DNA from 2 places in the Kitasatospora sp. NPDC096140 genome. Region 1 is predicted to be linked to the other one. Evidence: riboswitches for the same ligand, from Rfam matches in the RefSeq annotation. Region 1 holds a riboswitch; the other holds the start of a gene.
What was found. A riboswitch is a leader RNA that binds a small molecule or an ion and turns the genes downstream of it on or off. The one in region 1 is predicted to bind cobalamin.
Positions count from the first base shown of each region.

Region 2: another riboswitch for cobalamin. It lies ahead of ABT048_RS19600 (peptidase); the one in region 1 lies ahead of ABT048_RS12425 (cobalamin biosynthesis protein).

Region 1 covers NZ_JBEOUW010000010.1:801-6,381, reverse strand. Annotated here, with positions in the region: gene ABT048_RS12435 (putative cobaltochelatase) at 1-1,230, opposite strand, end outside; gene ABT048_RS12430 (cobyric acid synthase) at 1,227-2,765, opposite strand; gene ABT048_RS12425 (cobalamin biosynthesis protein) at 2,762-3,748, opposite strand; cobalamin riboswitch at 3,947-4,078, opposite strand; gene ABT048_RS12420 (helix-turn-helix domain-containing protein) at 4,276-4,974, shown strand; gene ABT048_RS12415 (alpha/beta hydrolase family protein) at 5,151-5,581, shown strand, end outside.
Region 2 covers NZ_JBEOUW010000017.1:84,713-90,293, forward strand. Annotated here, with positions in the region: gene ABT048_RS19585 (prenyltransferase/squalene oxidase repeat-containing protein) at 1-680, shown strand, start outside; gene ABT048_RS19590 (hypothetical protein) at 795-1,121, shown strand; gene ABT048_RS19595 (SCO2322-related protein) at 1,187-1,675, opposite strand; gene ABT048_RS19600 (peptidase) at 1,705-2,778, opposite strand; cobalamin riboswitch at 2,879-3,028, opposite strand; gene cobF (precorrin-6A synthase (deacetylating)) at 3,135-3,893, shown strand; gene ABT048_RS19610 (enoyl-CoA hydratase) at 3,976-4,749, opposite strand; gene mmsB (3-hydroxyisobutyrate dehydrogenase) at 4,746-5,581, opposite strand, start outside.

The sequences.
Region 1 (5,581 bases):
CCGTGCGGGGGAGGGGTGCTGGGTCGGGACGGGCTGCTGCGGCTGCTGCTCCGCGTCGTCCGGTCCGTCCGGTCCGTCCGCCGCGGGCGCCTCCGGTGCGCCGTCGGCGGACGGCTCGGGCGCCCCGCCGCCGTCCGGGCCGCCGCCGTCGGGGCCGCCCTCGGGGCCGCCCTCCGGGCCCGGGCCGTCGCCCTCGGGCTCCGGATCGTCGTCGCCCTGGGAGTGCTCCTCCAGCGTCCGCTCCAGCTGCTCCTCGTCCAGCCCCGGAGCGTCGAAGGGGTTGCGGCGCCGCCGGTGCGGCAGCGCCAGCCGGGCGGCCTGGCGGACGTCCTCCTCCAGCACCTCGGTGCGACCGTCCCAGGCGGCGAGCGCGACGGCCGTGCGGGCCATCACGATGTCGGCGCGCAGGCCGTCCACCTCGAACGCGGCGCACACCGCGGTGATCTGACGCAGCGCCACATCGGTCAGCTCGACCTTGGGGAGCAACTCCCGGGCTGCGGTGATGCGTTCGGCGAGCGCCCGCTCCTCCTCGGCGAACCGCGCGGCGAAGCCGGCCGGGTCCGCGTCGTACGCGAGCCGGCGCCGGACCACCTCGGCGCGCTCGGCCGGGTCCCGGGTGGCGGCGATCTCGACGGTCAGGCCGAACCGGTCGAGCAGCTGCGGCCGCAGCTCGCCCTCCTCCGGGTTCATCGTGCCGACCAGCAGGAAGCGGGCCGCGTGCCGCACCGACACGCCCTCGCGCTCGACGTACGAGCGGCCCATCGCGGCGGCGTCCAACAGCAGGTCCACCACGTGGTCCTGGAGCAGGTTCACCTCGTCGATGTACAGCACGCCGCGGTGCGCCCGGGCGAGCAGTCCGGGCTCGTACGCCTTGACGCCCTCGGCCAGTGCGCGCTCCAGGTCCAGCGAGCCGACGATCCGGTCCTCGGCCACGCCGACGGGCAACTCGACCAGCTGGGACGGCCGTTCGTGGCTCACGGCGGCGGAGTGCGGCCCGTCCGGGCACTGCGGGTCGGGCGCGGCCGGGTCGCAGGCGAAGCGGCAGCCCTCAACGGTGGCGATGGACGGCAGCAGGCCGGCCAGCGCGCGCACCATGGTCGACTTCGCGGTGCCCTTCTCGCCGCGCACCAGCACGCCGCCCACAGCGGGGGAGACCGCGTTCAGCAGCAGCCCGAGCCGCAGGTCGGCCATGCCGACGATCGCGGTGAACGGATAGCGGACGTCAGTCATGCGTCACTCCCAGGTGCCCCGGGCGCCAGGAACGGCAGCGATCCGGCCGCCGGCACCCCGCCCTCGATCAGCTTCCACAGCGCGTCGGTGTCCGCGTGTTCCTCGATCAGGTCGCCCAGCCGGTCCAGCCGGGCCTCGCGCGCCTCGGCGAACGAGGTGTCCGGGGCCGGCACGAACGCCCGCCCGGCCAGGTCGGCGACCTCGCGCAGGAGTTCGCGGCGGAAGCCGTCGTTCTCCAGCACGCCGTGCCAGGTCGTGCCCCAGACCGAGCCCGCCCGGCAGCCGTCCAGGCTCTGCCCCCGGTCATCGGAGATGAACCTGTCGCCGCCCTCCACGGTCACCACCCCGTGGTGGATCTCGTAGCCCACGACCCGCCGGCCGTACGCCTCGCCGACCGGCCGCGCCAGCACCTTCTCGACGCCGAACCGCACCTGCGTCGGCAGCAGGCCGAGCCCGTCGACGGCGCCCGCCTTGGACTCCACCTCGTCGACGATCCCGCGCGCCAGCATCTGGTAGCCGCCGCAGACCCCGAGGATCGGCAGCCCGGCCGCCGCGCGCGCCTTCAGCGCCGGTTCCAGGCCGCGCTCGCGCAGCCAGGCGAGGTCCGCCACGGTGGCCCGGGTGCCGGGCAGCACCACCAGGTCGGCGTCGGCCAGCTCCTCCGGCCTGGTGGCCCAGCGCACCAGGACGCCGGGCTCCTGCGCCAGCGCGTCCACGTCGGTGAAGTTGGACAGCCGGGGGAAGCGCACCACGGCCACCCGCAGCACGTCCGCCCCGACCGGGCCGCGCCCGTCGACCCGGTCCACCACGGTCGACAGGTCCAGCGAGTCCTCGGCGTCCAGCCACAGCCCGGGCAGCATCGGCAGGGTGCCCAGCACCGGACGGCCGGTCAGCCCGTGCAGCATCTCCAGGCCGGGCGCGAGCAGCCGCGCGTCGCCGCGGAACTTGTTGACGAACCAGCCCGCCACGTGCCGCTGGTCCTCCGCGGACAGCAGCGCCAGCGTGCCGTACATCGCCGCGAACACACCGCCCCGGTCGATGTCCCCGACCACCACCACGGGCAGCCCGGCGGCCGTGGCCAGGCCCATGTTGGCGATGTCGCGGTCGCGCAGGTTGATCTCGGCGGGCGATCCGGCGCCCTCGCAGACGACCACCTCGTAGCGGCTGCGCAGATCGGCCAGGCACTCCAGGGCGCGTTCCAGCAGGACGGGCTTGCGCTCGCGGTAGTCCAGCGCGCCCACCTCGGCGACCGGCCTGCCCAGCAGCACCACCTGGCTGCGGCCGTCCGCGCCGGGCTTCAGCAGCACCGGGTTCATCGCCGCCTCCGGCTCCACCCGGGCGGCCTGCGCCTGCATCGCCTGGGCGCGTCCGATCTCGGCGCCGTCGGCGGTGACGAAGGAGTTCAACGACATGTTCTGTGCCTTGAACGGCGCGACCCGCACGCCCTGGCGGGCCAGCCAGCGGCAGATGCCGGCGGTGACCACGCTCTTGCCCGCGTCCGAGGTCGTCCCGGCGACCAGCAGCGCGTTCGTCATGCCCTTCCCCTCTTCCCACGGAGCGCGCGCAGCAGGACGTGCCCCGCGACCGTCGTACCCAGCGCCAGCGCGCCCACCCGCCGGGAGAGCGTGCAGGCCCGTTCGATGTCGTCGACCGTGACCGGCCGCAGCTCCCCGCCGAGCACCGGCCGGTGCTCGACGCGCTCGCCGTACTGCAGCGTCCCGCCCAGCCGCACGCCCACCGCGCCGGCGAACGCCGACTCCGCCTGACCGGCGTTCGGGCTCGGGTGCGAGGAGCCGTCGCGCCGCCAGACCCGCCAGGCCGTCCGCGGCTGCGGGGCGGCGGCCACCGTCAGCAGGGCCGTCAGCCGGGCGCCGGGCCAGCCCGCCACGTCGTCCAGCCGGGCCGAGGCCCAGCCGAACCGGGCGTGGCGCGGCGAGCGGTGGCCCACCATGGCGTCCAGGGTGTTCACCGCGCGGAAGGCCAGCAGCCCGGGCGTGCCGGCCAGGGCGCCCCAGGCCAGGGCGTTCACCACGGCGTCGGCGGTGTTCTCGGCCACCGACTCGACCACCGCGCGCGCGATCTGCTGCTCGTCCAGCGCGCTCGGGTCCCGCCCGCACAGGTGCGGCAGCCGCTCCCGCGCGGCCCGCAGGTCGCCCTGCTGCAGGGAGCGGCCGATGGCGCGGGCCTCCCGGGTCAGCGAGGTGCCGCCGAGCACGGTCCAGGTCGCGGCCGCCGCCAGTGCGGCCCGGCCCAGCGGTCGCCGGCCGACGGTACGGTCCAGGGCGAGGGCGCCCGCCGCGACCGTACCCACGCACAGCGCCGTGTACCCGGCCCCGGCCGCCCGGTCGTCGCGCCACAGCCGCCGCTCCAGGCGGGTGGCGGCGCTGCCGAAGACGGCCACCGGGTGGCCCCGGCGCGGGTCGGCGAAGCGGGCGTCGGCGGCGTAGCCCACGACGGCGCCCACCGCGAACGCGGCGGCGCGGCCCCAGCGGCGGCCGGCCGCAGGACGGACGGTCACCGGCCGCACGCCGGAAGGCGGCTCATGGAGGGACAGCTCAACGAGAGGGAGCCCAGCGGAAGGCGACTCATCGAGAGGCGGCTCATCGGGAGACGGCTCGGCGGAAGGCAGTTCGGAGTCCGGCCGGGCGGGGCAGCCTGCATCGCGTGCGTGTCCTCACTCAGGGTCCGCGCCCTGGATCGACGTAGCGGGGGCGAGAGTCTCCTGGCTTCCGGGTCGGACGCACCCCCGGTGCCTTCCAGCGGCTTCTGACGGCCCGCCGTGGCGAGATTTCCGAGCGTGCTCCCCGGTGACAGTGGCGGGACCGCGCCGGACTCGCACCGGCTTCCTCTCCATGCCTCCGATTGGCCCCAGGATCCCATCACGCGGCCGAACCGGGAGTCAACCGAGGTCACGGAGGGGTTGGTCACACGGGACGGCGGCCGATGAGCTGTGGGATCGCCCAGCGCGGCACCGCCCCCGGGCCGGCCGCTTCGTGGGTTCGGTCGCTGGGGTCGCGCCGTGGTCCGCGCCTAGCGTTCGGTGGCATGCGTCGCAGAAAGCCCCCCGCCGCCCCGCCCCCGGTGCCGTTCTCGCCCGCAGCCGCCCGCGCCCACCGGGCCGCCCTCGGCCTCACCCCCGAACAGGTCGCCGAGGGCCTGGCCGCGCACGGCGTACGGCTGCTGCCCGCCCACGTCCTCGCCTGGGAGAGCGGCGAGCTGCGCCCCGGCGAAGCGGAGTTCATCGCCCTCGCCCGCGCCCTCTGGTGCCCCGCCGCCCAGCTGATGGACACCCGTCCGGTCCGGTTGCGCGACCACCGCGTCGCCCGTGAGCTCGGCCAGGCGGCCGTCGCCGAGCGCACCGGCACCACCCTCGGCTCCTACCGGCAGGCCGAACTGACCGACCGCTGGGAGGGCGACGAGGAACAGACCCGCGCCCTCGCCGACGTCCTCGGCCTCGGCCTGCCCGAACTCGTCGAGGCCACCGGCCGCGGGGAGGCGCTCGACCACCTCCTCCGCCAGTGCGTCACCGGCCGCTGGCAGCCCCACCTCCGCGCCCTCGCCCGCATCGTCCCCGCCCCCGCCGACGCCCTCGCCGACGCCCTCGCCGCCCTCCACCAGGAGCACCACGTCCCTACCCACTGGGGCGCCACCGCCCGCACCGCACCGCCCCCGGCCGCCGGATCCCTCACCCCCCGCTTCTGGCACCTCCTCGACACCGCGGGCACCACCGGGCCGACCGCGTGACAACGGGCACCACCGGGCCGACCGCGTAACAAGGGGAGGCGGCCGGCCCTCCGACGGCGGGTGCGGATCCGGAGGCCGTGCCCCGGACGGGTCAGCCCGGTGGCCGCGCGGGCGGGGCGCCGGTGGACTGGTGCACGAACACCGTCCGGTCCGAGACCAACAGAGCGGGGAACGATATGCGCTGGGGAACCGCTGCCGTCGTGGCGGCCGCCGCCGTCGGAACCGGGGCCGTCGTCCTGGTGATCGGCCGTCGGGCTTCCGAGCGGATGGTCCGTCCGGTGACCGCCGGGCGGGAGTCCGGGCGGGAGTCCGGGCCGGTCGTGGTCCGGAGCGTCGGCGCCGGGCGGGTCACCTTCACCCGCAGTCCGGAGAGCCTGCACCCCGGCCGCTGGGCGGTCGAGTGGGGCGACAACGGCCACGCCGTCGTCGAGGACGTCCTGCACAGCGACGAGCAGGGCGTCACCCGTCGGCTGGTCCGCGCCGACCAGGGCACGCTCACCCCCGGCACCGAGGTCCGCTTCACCCCCCGCGTCCACCTCGGCGACCCCACCCGGGCACTCGGCCTCGCCTACACCGACACCTCCGCCGACGGGGAACTCGGCGCGCT
Region 2 (5,581 bases), on a different contig from region 1:
CGATCGTGGTCGCCAAGAACTTCCTCAAGGGCAAGCTGGCCTCCTCCGGGGCCTTCAACGCCATGTTCGGGGTGAACACCGACTCCAACGGCTGGGCCGTGTCCGGCCTCAACGCCTGCGGCATCAACCCGCAGGGCACCGACTTCACCAGCGGCACCGGCAAGACCCCGCTCGACTTCCTCATCGCCCAGCAGTTCAAGCCCGGCGGCGGCTTCAAGTACCTGCCCACCGACACATCCCCGTCCCCCTACGCCTCCGTCGACGGCCTGCGCGCCGTGGCCGGGGCCGGGTTCACCGCCACCCCGCCCGCCCCGGTCACCGCGGGCGAGCCCACCTGGACCGCCACCACCGGCTTCACGGCCGGCACCGCCGCCAGGCTCGCCCTGGTCGTCGACGACGGCACCGGGGCGCTCAAGGCCTGCACCGTCACGCTCACCCCGACCGGCAGCACCGCGACCCTCGGCGACGTCCTCGACGCGGCGGGCACCGCCACCCCGGCCGGCTGCGTCACCGCTGTCACGCCGTCCACCGGCGGCGGCACCGTCACGGCGATCAACGGCACCGCCAACAGCGGTTCGTCCACCTGGAAGGTCAGTCTGGACGGCGCCACCGCCACCGGTGCGACCCGCGCCACGGTGGTCCACCTCGGCGACACCGTCTCGCTGCGCTACGGCAGCTGACCGCACGACTCCGCAGGGGAGTCGAGCACGGATCATCCTCCCCTCGGCAGGGCAGAACCACGACGGCCCGACGGATCCCGCCGCCGGACCACGGAACAGGGGGAAGTGGTACCGATGGGTGTCTCCAGGTGGGTGGCAGGCGGCTACGTGGCCTCGGTCGGCGTACTGGCCGCCCTGGGCGGGCTGACGGGGAACGGGCGCTACTACCTCGCGTCGATCGTCCTCACCCTGCCCGTCGGGCTCGCCGCGTTCGCGGGCGTCTACCTCGCCCGGGGGCTGCTGACGGGCGTCGGTGAGCTGTTCACCACGACACGACTCCCGAACGGCGATGATCCCGGGTGGCTGACCACGGCGGGCATCGTGGCCAACACACTGCTGTTCACCGCTGCCGCCGTCATCACCGTGGTGCTGGCCGAGCGCTTCGTCCGCCGCCGGCGGTGAGCCCCGGGCACCCGGCGCCCCGGCTCCTCGTGGAAGGGGCTGGGGCACCGATGTGCCATGGGGTGTCAGGGCGCCGTGATGCCCGGCTGGGCGCCGGCGCCGAAGGACCAGCCCTCGACGTCGCCGGGCGCCGGGTTGTAGCTGCCCGCGCCGAGGTTGCTGTACGACCAGGGGCCGCCGTGCTGGGCGTGCCAGTACGACCAGTAGGCGCTGCCGGTGGGGTTGGTGCAGGTCGTCGGCAGGCTGTTGATCTTGCAGACGAAGCCGGGGAAGCGCGGGTGGAAGGCGTACGAGAACCCGGCGCCGGTCAGCGCGGCCAGGCCGCTGGCCGGGTCCCCGGGGGCGCAGCCGGTCTCGATGCCGCCGCCGACGGCGGTGAAGTCGACCACGACGGTGACGCCGGTGGTGCCGTCGCATGCCGCCGCGTGGGCCTGCGGGGCCTGGGCGGCGGAGGCGCCGAGCAGGCCGGCGGTGAGGGCCGCCGCGGCCGCGATCGACCCGAGCGTACGGCGGGCCGGGCGGGCCGGGCGGGCCGGGGTGAGGGTGTCGGTCATCGGTGAACTCCTCGCGGTTTCGGGCCTGTTCAGCGGGTGGCCGGGGCCGGGCAGGCCAGGGTGGGGGCGTCGGGGCGCGCGCCGGCGGCGGACAGGGTGGCCAGCGGCGCACCGCCCAGGCCGAGGACGGCCTGCGCGGTCGCCCGGGCGCCGTTGCCCGCGTTGAAGCCGGTCGCGTCGTAGGCGACCGCGCCGCGGACCGCCGGGTCGGCGGCGCAGCCCTGCTGGAGCTTGACCAGCCGGCTCCAGCCCTTGAGGCCGGCACCGAAGCGCCCGCCCGAGAGCAGGGCCTGGGTGGCCAGGCCGGTGGTGTTGGCGTTGGAGGCGGTCGCCCCGGCGGCCGCGAAGCCGCCATCGGCGTTCTGGTGGGTGGTGAGCCAGGTGAGGCCCGCGTTGGCCTTGGCGGTGCGGCCGGTGGCGGCGAGGGCCTGGGCGGCGAGGGCGGTGGCGTCCGGGTCGCCGGCGCAGGTGGCCTGGCCGAAGGCGACGGGGAAGCCGCCGTCCGCGCACTGGCTGTTCGCGAGGTAGTCCACGGCTGCCGCCGGGGCGCCGCCGGGGGTGCGGTGCAGGGCGATCAGGGCCAGTGACTGGCCGAAGGCGTTGCTGTAGTCGCCCCACTGGGAGCGGTCGGAGAAGCGTCCCTCGGCGGTCTGGAGGGAGCGCAGCCGGGCCGGCAGGTCGACGCCGCCGAAGTTCGCCGGGTTCGCGTCGCGGACCTCGGCGGCGAGCAGCAGCTTGGCGGTCGCGCCCGCGTACGCCTCGGTGGTGCCGTCACCGAGGTAGCCGGAGATGATCTCGGGCTTCGCCAGCCAGACGGTGGCGTTGGCGGCGGCCTCGTCGGAGCTGTGCGAGGCGGCGAAGGCCAGCACGGCGTCGATGGTCAGCCCCTGGTCGGGGTAGGCGGTGCCGTTGAAGACGGACTCGAAGTGGTCACCGCCGACGAGCTGGCGGGCCAGCCAGCCGGCCGCGGCGGCGTCGGGACGGACGGTCCTGGACGAAGACGAGGTCGTGTCGGCGTGGGCGGCGGTGGCGGCGGGGAGCGCGGTGGCGAGGGCCAGGGCGGGTATCGCGAGCAGACCGAGGGTACGGCGGAGCGTGGGCATGGGTGCCTTTCCGGGCCTGGACGCAGGGGCCCGGAGGGCGTCGGCGCCGTGCCGGAGCAACCCTCGGAGCTCCGGCCCGCAGACCACGACGGGAGGAGGGGACGACACACCTCCGCCGACGGGTACTCGGGCTCGCCGCCGACGTGGCGTCGGCGGCCTACCGTTGCGGGCCAGCGCCGGATTCGAACCGGACTTCCCCCGTGGGCGGAGTCACTACGTGACGGCTCATCATGGCGAAACGGAAAAGATCGGGTCAAGGGATCGTGCGTCACATCACGGTGACCACGGCGTAGTTCGCCGACTCGCCCCCGCCGGCCGGACGAGATCGCAGCGGTTCGGACGGCAGAATGCCTCCCATGCGGCACATCTTCGTCATCGGTATCGGCGCGGGCGACCCCGACCACCTCACCCTGCAGGCGGTCAGGGCGCTGGCCCGCACGGACGTCTTCTTCATCCTCGACAAGAGCGAGGAACGGCAGGACCTGATCCGGCTGCGTCGCCGGATCCTCGCCGAGCACGGCCGCGCCGGGCACCGCGTGGTCGAGGCGCCGGACGCGGAACGGGACCGCGGCACCCCCGCGTACGCGGCCGCCGTCGACGACTGGCGCGTCCGCCGCGCCGACCTGGTCGAACGGCTCCTCGCCGAGCACCTCGGCGAGGACGAGACCGGCGCCTTCCTGGTCTGGGGCGACCCGAGCCTGTACGACAGCGTCATCGCCGTCGTGGACGACGTCCTGGCCCGCGGCACCGTCGGGTTCGACTTCGAGGTGGTCCCGGGCATCAGCAGCGTCTCGGCGCTCGCCGCCCGCCACCGCACCACACTGACCCGGGTCGGCCGCCCGGTGCAGATCACCACCGGCCGCCGTCTGGCCGAGGGTTTCCCCGAGGGCGTGGACGACGTGGTGGTGATGCTCGACGGCCGGGCCGCCTTCGCCGGGATCGACCCCGAGGGGTTGGAGATCCGGTACGGCGCCTACCTCGGCACCCCCGACGAGATCCTCGTCGCCGGCCCGCTCGCCGAGGCCGCCCCGAGGATCCGCGAGCTGCGCGAGCAGGCCCGCGAGCGCAAGGGCTGGATCATGGACACCTACCTGCTCCGGCGGGCCGGGAGCTGACCGGCGGTGCGCCGCCCCGTGGAGGGGGCGGCGCACCGGGCCGGCCCGTCAGCGGTTGCCGAACGTCAGCGGTTGCCGAACGTCAGCGGTTGCCGAACGTCGGCGGGCGCTTCTCGGCGAAGGCTGCCATGCCCTCCTTCTGGTCCGCCGTGGCGAAGGTGGCGTGGAAGAGCCGGCGCTCGAAGCGGACGCCCTCGGCGAGGGTGGTCTCGTACGAGCGGTTGACGCTCTCCTTGAGCATGACCGCCGCCGGAGCGGACATCGCCGCGATGGTCTCGGCGGTGGCCAGGGCCTCCGTCTGCAGCTGGTCGGCGGGGACGATCCGGGAGACCAGGCCGGCCCGTTCGGCCTCCTCGGCGCCCATCATCCGGCCGGTCAGGCACAGCTCCATCGCCTTGGCCTTGCCGACCGCCCGGGTGAGCCGCTGCGAGCCGCCGATGCCGGGGATCACACCGAGCTTGATCTCCGGCTGCCCGAACTTGGCGGTGTCCGCGGCCAGCAGGACGTCGCACATCATCGCCAGCTCGCAGCCGCCGCCCAGCGCGTACCCGGCCACCGCCGCGACGACCGGCTTGCGCAGCGCGGCGAAGCGGTCCCAGGCGGCGAACCAGTCGCCGAGGTAGGCGTCGACGAACTCCAGGGACTGCATCTCCTTGATGTCGGCGCCGGCCGCGAAGGCCTTCTCCGAGCCGGTGACCACCAGACAGCCGATCTCCCTGTCCCGGTCGAACTCCGTGGCCGCGGCGACGACTTCGGTCATCAGCTGGGTGTTGAGCGCGTTGAGCGCCTTCGGGCGGTCGAGCGTGATCAGCCCCACCCGGCCCTTGCGCTCGACCAGGATCGTCTCGAACGTCATGCGGTGTCCTTCCGGAGGGTGGTGATGATGGCGGAGAAGTCCAGCCCGGCGCCCGCCCCTTCGGCGAACGCGGCGTACACCTCCGATGCCCTGCCGCCCAGTTCGGCCGGTACGTCGCAGGCGGCGGCCGCGGCGGCCGCGAGTCCGAGGTCCTTGGCCATCAGGGCGGCGGCGAATCCGCCGGCGTAGTCGCGGTTGGCGGGGCTGCCCGGGACCGGGCCGGGGACGGGACAGTTGGAGGTGAGCGCCCAGCACTGCCCAGAGGCGGTGGAGGCCACCTCGAACAGGGCCTGATGGCTGAGCCCGAGGCTCTCCCCGAGTACGAAGGCCTCGCTGACCGCGATCATCGAGACGCCGAGGATCATGTTGTTGCAGATCTTCGCGGCCTGCCCGGCACCGGAGGGGCCGCAGTGCACGACCCTGCGGCCCATCGCGGCCAGCAGCGGCTCCGCCTCGGCGAAGTCGACGTCCTCCGCGCCGACCATGAAGGTGAGGCTCGCGGCCTCGGCACCGGGCACACCGCCGGACACGGGCGCGTCGACGGCCCGGTGGCCGGCCGTGCGGGCAAGGTCGGCGGCGACCCGGGCGTCCCCGACGGCGATGGTGGAGCAGTCGATGAACAGCGCACCCGAGGCCGCCTCGGTCAACTCGCCGTAGGAGTCGAGGACATGGCGTCCGGTCGGCAGCATGGTCAGCACCACGTCGGCCTCGCCGACCGCCTCGGCGGCGGAGACCGCGATCATCACTCCCTGCGCCGCGGCCAGGTCCCGGGCCTCGGCCGAGAGGTCATAGCCGATCACCCGGTGCCCGGCCTTGACGAGGTTGGCGGCCA